Regions from separate parts of the Arthrobacter sp. 147(2020) genome, predicted to be linked through region 1. Evidence: riboswitches for the same ligand, from Rfam matches in the RefSeq annotation. Region 1 holds a riboswitch; the other holds the start of a gene.
The links. A riboswitch is a leader RNA that binds a small molecule or an ion and turns the genes downstream of it on or off. The one in region 1 is predicted to bind cyclic di-AMP.
Positions count from the first base shown of each region.

Region 2: linked by a shared signal. The riboswitch ahead of HMI58_RS11550 (LysM peptidoglycan-binding domain-containing protein) and the one ahead of HMI58_RS11040 (LysM peptidoglycan-binding domain-containing protein) in region 1 are both predicted to bind cyclic di-AMP.

Region 1 covers NZ_JABFOM010000015.1:6,445-13,772, reverse strand. The annotation lists gene HMI58_RS11055 (Nramp family divalent metal transporter) at 1-930, opposite strand, end outside; gene HMI58_RS11050 (CHRD domain-containing protein) at 1,402-2,181, shown strand; gene HMI58_RS11045 (hypothetical protein) at 2,625-2,783, opposite strand; gene HMI58_RS11040 (LysM peptidoglycan-binding domain-containing protein) at 2,982-3,848, opposite strand; cyclic di-AMP (ydaO/yuaA leader) riboswitch at 3,852-4,065, opposite strand; gene HMI58_RS14855 (metal-sensitive transcriptional regulator) at 4,380-4,796, shown strand; gene HMI58_RS11030 (F510_1955 family glycosylhydrolase) at 4,908-5,807, opposite strand; gene HMI58_RS11025 (DUF305 domain-containing protein) at 5,896-6,534, opposite strand; gene HMI58_RS11020 (copper-translocating P-type ATPase) at 7,265-7,328, opposite strand, start outside.
Region 2 covers NZ_JABFOM010000016.1:41,015-48,342, forward strand. The annotation lists gene trxA (thioredoxin) at 1-59, shown strand, start outside; gene HMI58_RS11535 (helix-turn-helix transcriptional regulator) at 92-964, opposite strand; gene HMI58_RS11540 (SDR family oxidoreductase) at 1,066-1,854, shown strand; gene HMI58_RS11545 (alpha/beta hydrolase) at 2,000-3,073, shown strand; cyclic di-AMP (ydaO/yuaA leader) riboswitch at 3,204-3,450, shown strand; gene HMI58_RS11550 (LysM peptidoglycan-binding domain-containing protein) at 3,453-4,331, shown strand; gene HMI58_RS11555 (hypothetical protein) at 4,430-5,560, opposite strand; gene HMI58_RS11560 (DUF5997 family protein) at 5,665-6,036, shown strand; gene HMI58_RS11565 (S8 family serine peptidase) at 6,162-7,328, opposite strand, start outside.

The sequences.
Region 1 (7,328 bases):
GGCCAGCAACCCAAGGGCGAAGATAGTGGCAACGACGCTCCCCATGGCGGTAACGATCGCCGCGTGGGCGCCCTCCAGCGTGTCGGTTCCTTCAACTCCTTGAAGTGAGGTCGCCGCGAGCAGGAGGATCGCGAGGTTCACCGCCCCGGCTATCACCAGTGCGATCGTGACGTCCCATCTAGTGGCCCACAGAAGCCGGCTAGTTGGTATGCCAGATAGCCGGTCGGGGAAACGGTCTCGGGCCAGGGCCGAATGAGCGTAAATCGCGTGCGGCATGATGGTGGCACCCAAGATTGATGCAGCCAGAAGGACAGATTCGCTGCCGTCGAAGCTGGGGACAAGGCCGCTGATCACGTCCGTAGCTTCGGGTGGGTGCAGGACAACCCCAGTGGAAAACCCGATAACCACGATCAGCATGAGCGAAATGATGACGCGCTCAAAGGTTTTTTGGCGTCCACTGCCCTGCAGAAGGAGTACGACGAGGGACACGACGCCGGTAATTATTCCGCCCAAGGGAAGAGGCAACCCAAAAAGAAGGGCCAGCGCTATCGCACCACCGACGATCTCTGCGATGTCCGTGGCCATAGCCACTAGCTCGGCCTGGGCCCAGAACAAACGCCGTGCCCATTTCGATCCGATCCTCTCGCCCAGAATTTCCGGCAAACTCTTGCCGGTAACGATCCCGAGCTTCGCAGAGAGGTACTGCACCAGCCACGCCATGGTGTTGGCAAGGACAACAACCCAGACTAAAAGGAAGCCGAAGGTGGCCCCGGCAGTCATGTTGCTGGCAACATTTCCTGGGTCGAGATACGCCACGCCAGCGACCAAGGCTGGACCTAGAAGCCAGACGAGCCGCTGGCCGGCCATGGCGCCTGGCCTAGAAGCCTCATCAGACGGCGATCTCTGCGATGACGCGCTAGAGAGGAACATACGTCAAGATACCATTTTTAGGCGTACCTAAAAATCTGTTTTAGCGGGAGTTACCGGGTTCGCCTACATTATGTTGACGACTTTAGTGGTTCGCTTCTCGCCAGCTCACCTACCGGCGGGGGACTCTCGACGAACATGCGTGTGCCTCAGGACAATGTGACGTAGACATAGAAGCGCCGGAAAACACATGCGATGGAGGTCGCTTGTCGTGTTTCCCGGCGCTTCTGGTTCGGACGCGAACGCCCAGTAAATAATCACTCGCACTAGAGGATAGGAAAATTGTACAGCGGGTTTCTGCGATTTACCTGACAATGTGGCGTAGAAGCCGAGCATACGACCTCGAAGCAGAAAATCTGCCCAGAATGTCCCAGAAACGTTTATACATGGCCCATCCTTTTCCCTGAGTGTTACGAATCACAATAAGACGCGTCCAGTCAGGACGCGCGATCGCCGCACAGAAGGATCTATCGAATGAATAAGAAGATGCGCCTCCTCGCAGTCCCCGTCCTCGCCCTTGGCACCGTTGCCATGGCAGGCGCCCCCGCCATGGCCGATCACGCCACTGGCTCCTACTCCTCAAACCTCGGGCAGCTCAACGGCACCACCGGCACCGGCACCGTCACCGTTGATGTCGAAGGCACCACCGCCACAGTGAACCTCGAAGTTTCCGGCCTCGCCGAAACCTTCATGGACGGACCCTACCCACACGTCCAGCACATCCACGGCCTCGCCATGGGTACCTGCCCCACTGACGCTGACGATGCCAACGCTGACGGGATCGTCAGCGTTACCGAAGGCGCAGCCAAGTACGGCGGAATCCAGACCACGCTGACCACCTCGGGCGCCACCGGACCTGAAGAAGGCCTCAACCTGGCCCTCGCCGGCCAGGGTGGAAGCTACACCATCCAGCGGTCCTTCGAAATCAACCAGGGCACCCAGGACGCACTCGACGCTGGCACCGCTGTCGTCGTCGTTCACGGCCTGGATCCCGCCACCGCCGGTGTCTCCGAGGAAGTATTCAACTCCCCGAGTGACCTCGACCCAGCACTACCCCTCGGCGCAACCTCACCAGCCCTCTGTGGAAACCTCGCAGCATCACAAATGGGTGCCATGCCAGAAGGCGGAGCCGACACCGGAGTCGCCCAGGAAAGCGGCTCCAACCTAACCATGATCGCCCTCGGAGGCGGGCTTGTCCTGGCAGCAGCAGCCGGCGGAACCTTCATGGTTCGCCGCAGCAACGCCAAGGCATAACAGCACCAACATCACGAACTGACCGGCCATAGCTTTTAGCTCATCAGTTCACCAGCGGCCGCCGCGGGAACCATTCGGTTCCTGCGGCGGTCGCTTTTTTATCTTTGGCACATACGCACCGTGCATCGCCACGATTTGCCGCACTGAATGCGTGCACAACCATTACCGGGCCAGGCCCCGTTCGGCTGCGCGCCCTTTGCCTTTGGTAATCGTTTTTCTCGCAACTGGTGTTGATTGAGGACGAATCTGCACAGCGGCGCTCGGGTGCGTGCCTTGGTGCGCGTCAGCAACTAAGCTGGCGTGCACTGCTTCGCGGTCGTTGTTGCCCTCCAGAGCGGTTACAAGGTTGTTGCGGCGCTCTGCGGTATCCCACCCCGCTTGCTCAGGCTCCGTAAAACGTACGCGGCCCCCCCTGTTTGCGCCGGCTACCGCCGCTCCGATCACTACTTCATCGCCGTGGGCTGCCGCAGCGGAGCGCTCGACTTCAGCCTCCTGACGTGCCGCCTGGGCCCGGGCGACGGGGCGCGGTAGGTCGCGATCAACTCGATCAATTCGTCGACTGTTTCCGTGATGATGTAGGTGGTGCCTTCGACCATCGTCATCCGCCGACGCCGTAGCGGGGATGTAGCGAAGGTACAAGTAGAAAAAATTCCGGCGAGGTCAGGGGATCATTGAGGCCCAGCGTCCGCGATTGGGTTAGACGATGTTGAAAACGCCGAACACAAAAGTGGCAGGTGTCCTCCGTCCAGGACACCTGCCACTTTGATCAGTTTACGGAGTATTTCCGTAGGGCCGCGATGTTAGCCGTTGACTCGCACGAAGTAAGAACCGGCGAGATCGGATAGTGGGTGTTCGATGGTCTGGTTTGAACCGTTCATACCGCTGCTGATCACCTTTCCGTTCCCAACGTAGATCGCAATGTGGCCGGGACGGACGACAAGGTCGCCCGGGGCTGGGGTTGAAACCCTGGTCCCGTACTGGTCGAACTGCAGGGGTCCGAGGTCGCCAACATTCAGGCCAATGGAGCGCAATGCCTGCTCCACGAGGATGGTGCAGTCCTGGATGGCACCGAGCTGACCATAAGCAGAAGCGACAAGCGCTGCACCCACGCCGCTGGCGGGAACCGACGACGAGCTCTTAGGTGCGATCGGGGTGATGGAACCGGAAGCCAACGACATTACGGCTGACTCTGCTGCTGGTGCTGGGGCGAACACTTGACTCGCAGGCGCTGCGGGGACAGTGGCTGGATTAGCTGCCCCGCTCGCACCGCCGGAGAGCTGGATCTGCTGTCCGGGGAAGATGACTGACGCGTATGACAAACCGTTCTGTCCCAACAGGGCGTCAAGACTGATGCCGTGGCGTGCCGCGATCGCGCCCATAGTGTCACCGGAGACAACCGTGTAGACATTGGTACCGGCAGGAGCAGCTACAGGGGCGGCGGGCGCTGAAACGGCGGGTGCCTGGGCGGTGTTTGCAGCTTCCTGCGTGTAGGTTCCTGCTTGGGCGGTAGCACCGAAGGAGAAGACGAGGCTGCCGGTCGCTGCTGCGATGATGGCTGGCTTGCCTAGTGCTACAGCATTCGCCTTAGCGGAATAAGACAGGCCCTTGAGGGCGACGGAGTGGGTGGTGGCAGCGCGGTGGCGTGCCGAAATGGTCTTACGTGACATGGTGATTTGCCTCTCCCATGCCTGCGGGGTGAGCTGTCGGGTTCGGATGGGAGTCACCCGGCCGTCCACCATCAGTGCTGTCCCTGCCATCGCGGACGATACGGCAGGTCCTACACTGGCTAGTCGATCGACTTAACCCCGAGGGTCACCGCGTGCGGTGGCCCGGTGGAAACGTGGTTCCCCCGTCCCTGCCATCTGGATTATGCGAACGGGTCCCGGTGCAGCGGCAGGGCTCGGCATTCTGCACGGGAATATGATCTTGACGGGGTGCCAGGACCACTCGGACGAGAATACCCCACCGTGGTATCAAAGTCACGTTAAGGTAACGGCAGCGGATTGCCGCTCCCGTCCCGCCGCACTTTGCAGGCACGCACCGCATAGATGGAACCATTCCGAATCCTGATCGCTCACCCAGCGGGCTGGAGCGTCGTTCATACTTATAGTTGCTGCGCGGAGTGTGTAGTTGGGGACGGACCAACGATCTTATCTGGGTGTAACCGGAATCATTGGTTGGTAATGGGAGGAAAGCACGTGAGCGCCGGATCTGGATCTCGAAGTACGACAGAAGCGCCGAAGGCAGTCCCCATAGAGTTCTCCCCGACGGAGCCACCAGACGAACCACCAGCGACTGATCATCCGGCGGCCGTTCCAGCAGTGCATGGCTATACCTCAGACAAAGCAGCCTATTTGCGGCGCCTGAAGCGCATCGAAGGGCAAGTTCGTGGGATAGCGCGCATGGTCGACGAGGATCAGTACTGCATTGACATCCTCACCCAAGTCGCAGCGGTCAACAGTGCCATGCACGCCGTTAGCCTGGGACTGCTAGAACACCATTTACAACACTGCGTCGTCGACGCAGCCCACGAAGCCGGAACAACCGGATCCACTGAAGCCATCGGCGCGAAAGTCAAGGAGGCAACCCAGGCGATCAGCAGACTGCTGCGCTAACCACAAAGACGCCATTCCAGGCTGCCCGGTACGGTTCAGCTTCTCGTGCGGGTGGTGTTTTCCAACCCGTGGCCACGCACCACTAGAACACGCTTGGAGGGTTCTTCGCGGCTACTGGTGGTTCGACCTGATGTCCATGAAGGTTTGACCGTTGTCGTTGGATACCTGGACACTGTCTTCGGTCGCCACCCAGATCCGCAATGTCGAGTCATCAAGCATGTGAGTTGCGATCGCGGACGCTTCTCCGGGGGCTGTCCCCCGTTCGACCCAGGTCAGGCCAGCGTCACCACTGGTGTAGATCCGGCCATCGGTGGTGATCCCGGCGGCTTTCCCTTCAGAGAGAGCGGTCAACATCAGTAAAGGTGCCCCCGGCACAGCGGCCCACGTCGTGCCGTCGTCGGTGGAGCGTTGCAAGCCTTTTTCGGTGGTTGCCAGAACAATACTGTCCCGCGGTGTTGCCGCCAGGTTGAAAGCAGGAATCTGTTCATCCACGGATTCCCAGGAGGTCCCGTCGACGCTGACCCGGAACTGACCGTCGAATCCAACTATCCCGCCGTCGGTGGCCGCGAGGGCGTGGAAGTCAGATTGGCCCTGCCGGGATAGTGGCTGCCAGGTCTGGCCCTGGTCGTCGGATCGGATCAAGCCCACCGGGTTCGGCAGGTCAGATCCCGGGCCGGGATGACCCGAAGCGTAAAATTTGCCGTTCCCTGCCGTGGTGAAACCCATCAGGTCGATGGTCGGTCCGATCTGAATTGCCGGCGACTCAGATACGTCGAACAGCCCGTCGTGGGTAGCCAGGAGCACCCGATTCGAGCCCGGGTCCACACTCATGCCATGGATATGGCCGGCGGGATAATCCTGCGCGCTGGCGGAAGACTCAGAGACTTCACTGGCGTCCGAGCCTTGCGGGACTTCTGGGGAACAGGCAGTGACCATCAGGAGGCCGACGGTAAGGGCAGCCATCCGAGTAACCCGGTGCGGGCGTGGGACGAGAATTTGGGGGTGAGGCACGGTGATAATCCTTTGGAGTCACAAAAATAAGTGGGCAGGGTAGGAGGGCCAGGTATCTGACCCTCCCACCAACAAAACTAGCGCCGGGTTAGAGTTCGGCGAGTAGCGCTTCCATTTCCTGGATTTCGGCCTGCTGGGTCTCCACAATCGTCTCGGCCAGGGCGATCGCTTCAGGGTTCTCGCCGTTGTCGATTTCCTCCTGGGCCATGTCTACTGCTCCGTTGTGGTGTTCGGTCATGGATTCGAGGAACATCCGGGCCGCGTCATCGCCTTCGGCGGATTCGAGGTCGGCCATCTGATCCGCGTCCATCATGCCGTCCATACCACCCATGGATCCCATGTCGTGGCCCTCCATGCCACCTTCAGGCTCAACGGGTTCATCCCACGCTTCCAACCAGCCGGTCATGGTCTCGATCTCCGGCCCCTGCGCATCCTTGATCTGGGTAGCCAGGTCAACGACGTCGGAACTGACATCGTTCTTGGTAAGCATCATTTCGCTCATTTCCACCGCCTGCTGGTGGTGGGGAATCATCATCTGGGCGAACATGACATCCGCTTCGTTGTGCTCGGCTGAAACCTCAGTGCCTGGTTCGGTGGAGACTGTCATCTCCTGGGTGGAGGCCGTTGGCTCGGCGCCCGGAGTAGAGGATGTAGTGTCGCTGCCGCACCCGGCAAGGGTGACGATGGCCGCGACGCTTAGTGCTGAAAGGGAAAGGTAACGCTTCATGGTGATCTGATCCTTCAAATTCGTCTGATGAAAGTCTGTAGGGGTACCCGTGATGGGCATGACGAAGGAGCCTTCCCAGTGGGGAGCCATAAGGCTCAGGCGCACCGAGTTGGCGGGGAGCCGGTGTTTTAGGTCCGGCTGATACAGAGTTGGATCAGGGAAGGAACAGGGATCGATAGGGGTCGCAAGCGGATCAGCGGCGGGCCCCGGAGGAGCACTGATCCGGGAACGAGCCGGCCGGAACGTACCAGGAACGCCAGTGCGGCGACGACGATAACGGCCAGAAGGCACATGCCAAGTGCTATACCCTCATCCCCGCAGGACGCTACGCAACCTTGCACCGAGTCGCCGGTGCTTTCTTGAAATTCAACAGGGTAGGAATCACTCGTTTGTACTTGATGCGAACCGCCCATAGACGTTGGGGATCCGATATCCGTTGTCGTCGGGTTCGCTGCGACAGCAGCACCGTGAACGGAGTCGCTCTGTGCAGGTGAACCGTGGGCTGTGGGGCCGTGGCCGCCCATCCATACGTGCATCGCGAGGATCCCGATGATGATGGCCACGAACCCCAGGAAGGTCAGGGCTGTTCGCGACAGATCGAGGATTGCCCGTAGCCTGAATGTGCCCGTCACCGCCGTTACCCTTTCATGTCCGTGATTGTTTCCAGCCTAGTGACGGCCGACTTCTTCCTCCAATGAGGAGGAAGATAGCCGGCCCTCATGTCACACCGCTATGTGGTGGTGAAGCGTTCGGGGCTGAGGTCGATCCTGCGCAGTAGCTGGGCGTTCAGTGCG
Region 2 (7,328 bases), on a different contig from region 1:
CCGGGGCAGCCCCCGCACCGGTGCTGAGGTCATGGTTGGAGGGGGCGCTTTCGAAGTAGCTCAAGGACCGCCGGCTGGTTCAAGTCCTGCTTCATTCAGGGCGCGGTGTGCTCAGAGATGGATCGCTCCGGGCCTGAGCTGCCCAGGACTGTAGGAGTGGAAGTAATGCAGCGGTCGCGGAGTCCGGTTCTACGGTGTAGACGATCAGTCGCTGATCGGGGTCATGCGGCGTGTTGACGGCCTCGATGCCGAACACGAGGATCCCGAAGTGGGGGTGCTCGATGCGCTTGGTGACCGACGTCTGGTCCGTGACTCCGTGATCATTCCACCACCGCGCGACGTCCGGGTCCTCGGTGCGTAACTTGGCGACAAGCGTTTCGAGCTTGCGGTCATAGGGACGCCGTCCGGTCTCGTAGCGCAAGCCACCGACGGCTGCGGCAGCGAAGTCAGACCAGTTGAGGATCCGCTCCCGTGCCTCCGGGGCCTGAAACAGCCATCTCATGAAGGACGATCCCGGATCGAGTTCGGTACCCAGCACGGTGCACAGGAGCCCATTGCGTGCGAGAACGTCGCCGCGCCTGCCCAGGAGCAACGCGGGAACATGGTCAAGCGTCGTCAGCAGGCGAAGTAGACCGGGGTCAGCTCGCTGGGGTGCCTCCCACCCGGAATCACGGGACTTAGCGGGCGAAACGGCCAGGTCAAACAGGTGCTTCGTTTCAATCTCGTCCAACCGGAGTGCCCGTGAGAGGGAGAGCACGATGTCGCTGCTGAGGTGTTGTTGACGACCCTGCTCGATCCGGCTGTAATGATCGGTGCTGAGGCTCGCAAGGTGCGCTACCTCTTCTTTACGGAGCCCTAATACGCGGCGGCGGCCAGGCAGGGGATCGATGCCAGCCTGTGCCGGTGTCAAACGGTCTCGGCGCGTGCGGAGGAAAGCGGCGAGGGCGGTACGGTCTGCGGGCACCCTCCCAGTATAGGAAGCGACGTCAGAACGAGGGTGGTCATCCCATGCCTAGGCACCGCTTGCACTGGTGCGTCCCCGGCAAGTCGGTTGGAATGAAGAACATGACCACAATTAATCAGTCCCAGTCAGATTCCCTTTCCCTCTCCGGCCGCCGTGCGGTTGTTACCGGTTCCACCAGCGGCATCGGTGCCGCTACCGCCCGTCTCCTCGCCGCCCGCGGCGCCCACGTACTCATCACCGGGCGGGACCGCGGGCGCGGCGAAAACGTTGTGGCGGGCATCCACCGCGACGGCGGTGCGGCCACTTTTGTCCCGTCTGACCTCTCGGCTCCTGCTGACGAACTGCGCTCCGCCGCGCGGTCCTGGGAATCCGCTCTTGGCGGTGCAGTCAATCTTCTGGTGCATAACGCTGCCGTGTGCCCGGCTGTGGATACGTTGTCCCTCACCGACGAGCATCTTGAAGCTACCCTTGCGGTCAACATTCGCGCTCCGCACGTGCTCACGGCTGCGTTGGTACCGGGCATGCTTGAGCAGGGGGACGGCACTATCGTGGTGATCGGATCCTGGATGTCGACAGTGGGCCACGCGATTGTCGGACTGTACTCGGCATCAAAGGCCGCGGAGGAACAGCTCGCGCGCAGCTGGGCTGCGGAGTTCGGGCCCCGAGGCATTCGCGTCAATACCGTCTCGCCGGGAGCCACCCGTACTCCAATCAATGCAGGGGCCGGGGACATCATCTCGCAAATGACTGCTGGGACCCCCGCGGGCCGCCCGGGTACTCCCGATGAAATTGCCGCAGCTGTCGCGTGGCTGGCGTCGCCGCAGGCAGCCTATATCCACGGCGCTACGTTGGCCGTCGACGGTGGCATCACCACTACCCGGGCATCCTGAGCTGGCGGATTCGCAAATGACCTACTGAATTCACAATCCGCTGGCAGCCGATCCCGATCGTCGATGTAGTGGCCCATGATTGCAGGGCGGCAAATCCCGTTTGGGACGTGGACCGCCCAGACACTGTCTGCTCTATGCTGAGCCGATGAGGAAGGGGACGGTTCTTGCGTCAGCGGTGCTGGGTCTCACCGGACTTATGGCGGTCCTGACATGGCGCGGACCCCGCCTGCCGTCCGGTACCAGGCAGACGATCGCCCGGGTCCGCGGCGGACCCATAAGCGGAGTGATTCGCGGTGAAACAGGGAATGCCAGGTCGGGTGGGGTGGACATTTGGTACGAGTCCATCCCTCCCGCCGGCGTCGAGCACGGTGTGGTCCTGCTGAACGCCTCTCTCGGTGTGAGCTCACTGTTCTGGCCTCCGGAGTTCCTGCGCGGCCTGGCGACAGCAGGGTACCGCGTCGTCAGGTACGACCATCGGGGCACTGGGGGCTCGAGTTGGATGACTGACTGGAGTCGGAAGAACCCGTACTCGCTGATAGACATGGCGGGCGATGCGATAGCCGTCCTCGACGAGCTGCGCATCGCCCGCGCCCACGTGGTCGGGCTCTCACTCGGGGGTTTCGTCGCCCAGGAAATCGCGATCGCCCACCCGGGGCGTGTTCACTCGCTGAGTCTCATGTCGACCTCCGCGGACCCGACGGACCCGTCGATGCCGGGACCCCGAACCTGGCAGCTGATCGAATCCGCGATTAAGGGCCTTCCACAGTTCCGCTATCGGTTGCTGGGAGGGGAGACGAATCTTGTCAAAGAACTCATCGCGGGGTTAGTTGCGCAGGGCGGCGACGAACCTATCGACGTCGAAGAGTGGACCAAAATTGTTCTTTACGACCTGAGAGAACGAAACGGACTTAACTTTCGTGCACTCTGCCAGCACCAGGCCGCGGTCGCTGTGACACGCTCTCGGTACCCGCTTCTGGGAACAATCACTGCGCCTACCCTCGTGATTCACGGGAAAGCCGACGTGATCTTGCCGATCGAACACGGACACCGACTCGCTGCAGCCATTCCATCGGCCCGCGGCCTTTGGTTGGACGACGCAGGGCACCCGTTCCCGTACCCACACATGGCGCAGGTGATAGCAGCAATTACGAGACATCTAGAAGCAATGGATTCCGATGAACTCGATCCGGACGGACAGGACCACACCAACTACAAGTGAGCTGCGGATTCGGCGGCACTCAACGGGGTGCGGGCGACGCCGAGAAGGGTTCGTAACCGTAACGTGACTTCCCAACCAGTGTGGGGTACTCTCATTCGAGTGATCCCGGCACCCCGCCGAGATCATAATCCCGCGCAGAATGCCGAGCCCTGCCGCTGCACCGGGACCCGTTCGCACAATCCAGATGGCAGGGACGGGGGAACCACGTTTCCACCGGGCCACCGCACGCGGTGACCCTCGGGGTTAAGTCGATCTGACTATCCAGTGCAAGACCTGCAGCATCGTTCGCGATTGCCGGGAAGCTCAGGATGGCGGACGGCCGGGTGACTCCCATCCGAACCCGACAGCTCACCCCGCAGGCATGGGAGAGGCAATTACCATGTCACGTAAGACCATTTCGGCACGCCACCGCGCAGCCACCACCCATTCCATCGCTCTTGAAGGCCTGACCCAGTCCGCCAAGAACAATGCAGTAGCACTGGGCAAGCCAGCCATCATCGCCGTCGCGACCGGTAGCCTTGTCGTCTCCGTCGGAGCAACTGCCCACGCAAGCAGCTATACCCAGGACGCAGCAACAACCGCCCCCGCAGTGTCAGCGCCCGCCGCTTCCGGTGTCTACACCGTTGCCGCCGGGGACACCCTCGGCGCAATCGCTGCACAGCACGGTATCAACCTCGATACCCTCCTCGCGCAGAACGGCCTGTCCTACGCCTCAGTCATCTACCCCGGACAGCAGATCCAGCTCACCGGTGGCGCAGCAGTCAGCGCAGCCGCCGTTCCAGCAGCTACTGCAAGCCAGGCCTTCTACGCGGCACCAGCCGCTCCGGCAGCTGCACCTGCCGCACAGGAAGCAGCACCCGCCGCACCGGCAATCATGACCTTGGCTTCCGGCTCGATCACCCCCATTGCATCTGCAGCTAAGGCGGCACCGTCGGTTCCGGCCAGCGGAGTCGGCGCAGCGCTGGTCGCTTCGGCCTACAGCCAGATCGGGTCCATCCAGGACTGCACCGTGCTCGTCGAACGCGCTCTGCGCTCCATCGGCCTGAACGTCGGAGACCTCGGCCCCTCGCAGTTCGCTCAGTACGGCTCGGTCGTATCGTCACCAGCACCGGGTGACCTCGTGATCAACGCCGGACACGTCGCGATCTACGTTGGCGGTGGCAAGGTCATCAGCAGCGGCATGAACGGTGCCAACCTCACCATGGAGCACCCACTGTCGGATCTCGCCGGATCATACTTCGTGCGAGTCAACGGCTAACATCTCAAGCTCTCGGACTAGTTCCGCGAACTGAACATAAGTGGCAGGTGTCCTGGACGGAGGGCACCTGCCACTTTGTCTTGTTGTCAACTGCTGCATCAGATGCCGCTGCTGTTCTCAGGGGTCGTGCCTGCTTCGGCGGAAATGCTTGCTGCGTCGTACCAGCGCAGAAGCCGAAGTGCCCTCAGGGTGTTCCACCTGCTCGGTGTTCCATCGGGTTCTTCGAAACGGAAGTGGACCGCACCGGGATGAGTGTTCTCCAGCGGCCACCGTCCATCTGGCTGACGCTTGGCTCGAACCAGGTCGATCGCCTCGGCCAGCCGCGGATCGGCCGGACCACCACGCAGAGCGAAGTAGCTCGTCGCCTTCAGCAGGTCATAGTGCCAGCGGGGAGGGTAGGAGAACTGAAGCCATCGCAGGTTCACCACCTCCCTAGTGCGCAGGGACCGAAACAGACCCCGCTGAAGCAAGTATTCCTCGCCCTTCTGGCGAGCTCGCCGGACCTCGTCCGATCCGCCGGTGAGTCGCTCCCACCTCAGTAAGGCGTCGACGACGTCAAGTGTGCTCGCGAAAGAGCCGGGCGCCGAGGGCGATTCAGCCCAGCAGTTCCAACCACCGTCAGGCAGTTGGTCGGCCATGAGTCGCTGCACCACCTGGTCGACGTCGATGTCTAGGTAAGTGCCGATCAGAATAGTGCCAGCATTGATGCAGCAGTCGACTTCCCCTGCGAAAAATGGCAACCCGTCGTACTCCCACCGGCAGTTATGCGCGACCAGCTGTGCGGTCTCGCGCATGACTGCGCTGTTCGGCGGTACACCCAAGTGACAGAGGTCGAGCAGCACCGGGTAGGTAGGGGTCCATGGTTGCCCCGCCTGTTCACCAGGTATATCGGTCGGTTCGGCGTCGGGTGATGGGAATGGTGGGGGTGGCTCCCCGTTCGCAAGGGCTTGAGCGGTGTTCTTGGTGAACGCCGCGGTGTTCGGGAAGCATGCCCCGTTAGCCCACTGTCCATCAGGTGCTCGTAGAGCGAGGAGCCCAGCGCCCCACCCTTCGTGCTCTACCCGTGCTCGCTCGGCTACGACCTCATCCTGCGGGGCGTCGAGGAGATCGCTCAGTACCTGCCACCGGATGGCGGGATCACCTTCCAGCAACCACTCCACGACCGGGTCTGTCCCCGCCATCGGAGGCTTCTTGGGTTGGTAGGGGCAATACTTCAGCGAAGCGTCCACCGTCGCATAGTAGTTGAAAGCAATGACGCAATAAAGGGTGAAGGAAGCGTCAGCGAGTCGTCATCGATGAGCCGGGAGGGTTCCGCATCCCGTATCTTTAACTGGTGGTTACCCGACGTGTTGCAGCTCAGACCCTTGATATCCCCCTGGAGATGGCACACCGCCACGGTATCCCAAGCAGGCTGACCGACGCCGAGCTGTCCGAGCTCGTGAACAATCCGCCCGCGTGGCTCGTCCAGTCCAGAGAAAACCGCACGGGCAAGCGGCCAGTCTGGGTCCAGCTGACCTGCGTTGTCTGCGGCTTCTCGGAAGCCGCTCGCCCCAAGAAGTGGTGGCCGCCGTTCACATATGTCGCTTGCTCCCACCACGCCCACGATGAAATCCCGCTAGTACTGCCGAGACTTGTTCGGAGCGAGTACGAGGGTATTGGGAGCAGGTTCGTCGGCATCGTCGATGTAGAAGTGCCCGCTACCTGACTCCAGCAGTCACGTCTCGGTGTACCGCCTCCTTGGAGAATCTTGAACCGTGAAGCCGGTGCCGGCCAGTCCACCCCATCTGCGTCGATGACCCGTGACTGACCGGTATGGCAGAGTCTCCGCTATTAGGCAGCAATACCGGGGGCCTGGACCAACCCGGCACCAATATCCAGTGGATCCGTGGCGGGATCGAGAGGTTTGAACGTCCCGGAACCGATGACTTTGGATTGAAGAAGTACCGGGCTCAGCGGTCCTTGTGCCAGAAGGCGTTCAGCCCACAAAGCGGTTACGCCAGCCACGTGCGGGGTTGCCATGCTCGTTCCGCTGATGGTCTTGGTGCCCCCGTTGAGCCAGGCGCTGAAGACGCCGACTCCGGGGCCAGCAACCGTTGCCAACGTGTTGGAGAACGGTGCTACGGTGAGGCGGCCAGTGCCGTTTCCATTGGCCAATGCTGCGACCGAAGTGATTCCAAACGCGGCGGCCGGCGGCGCCACGTTGACCTCGTAGGCGGGCGTACTGGACCGTTTGCTTTCATTGCCAGCGGCGGCAACGACGAGGGTGGTCTGCGCGACGGAGGCACGGGCATTCAGGAGGTTAGCCAGCTGCTCGAATAGCCGGACATTCGCGCGATAACCTTCGAGGGCGATCGAAGTGGCTGCCGGGATAGACAGGCCATGGACCGTGACAAGCTCGTCCACCCAGCCCGGGAAATCTATCCCAAGCGACATGGATATGACGTGGGCACCGTTGTCGGCAGCCCACAACATCGCTGAGGCAAGGATGTCGCTGCTGCCACCGTTCGGGCCACCGAGCACCTTCCCAATCAACGCTTTCTGAACACCTGGAGCAACACCTATCCGCTGGCCGGCAATGTCCCGGCCAAAGATGGTTCCTGCGCAATGCGTTCCATGGCCGTTGTCATCCTCGGCGCTACCGGCACCCGTGAAGTCCTTGGTAATTAGGTCGACCCCCGCAAAGGCTGGGTGATCGGCGTCGATACCCGTATCGAGGACCGAGACGGTGACGCCGGTGCCAGTGAACGGCGAGGTATCTGCTCCAACGGCTTTGACTCCCCAGGTCACAGTCGAAGCGGCAGCTGGTTCCGCTTCGAGGGGTTCAACAAGTTTCATGGGCATCGCGGGGGCGACGCTCAGGACCGTCGAGTCATTCCGCAAGGCTCTGAGGGTTGCATGCGAGGGGTTATCGTCCTTCTCTACAGTCAATCCTGTGGCACGTTCCGCCAGGTCCTGGGCAGCGGTTTCAAGCCCGCGGGCGCCTGGTCCGTCGAAGGG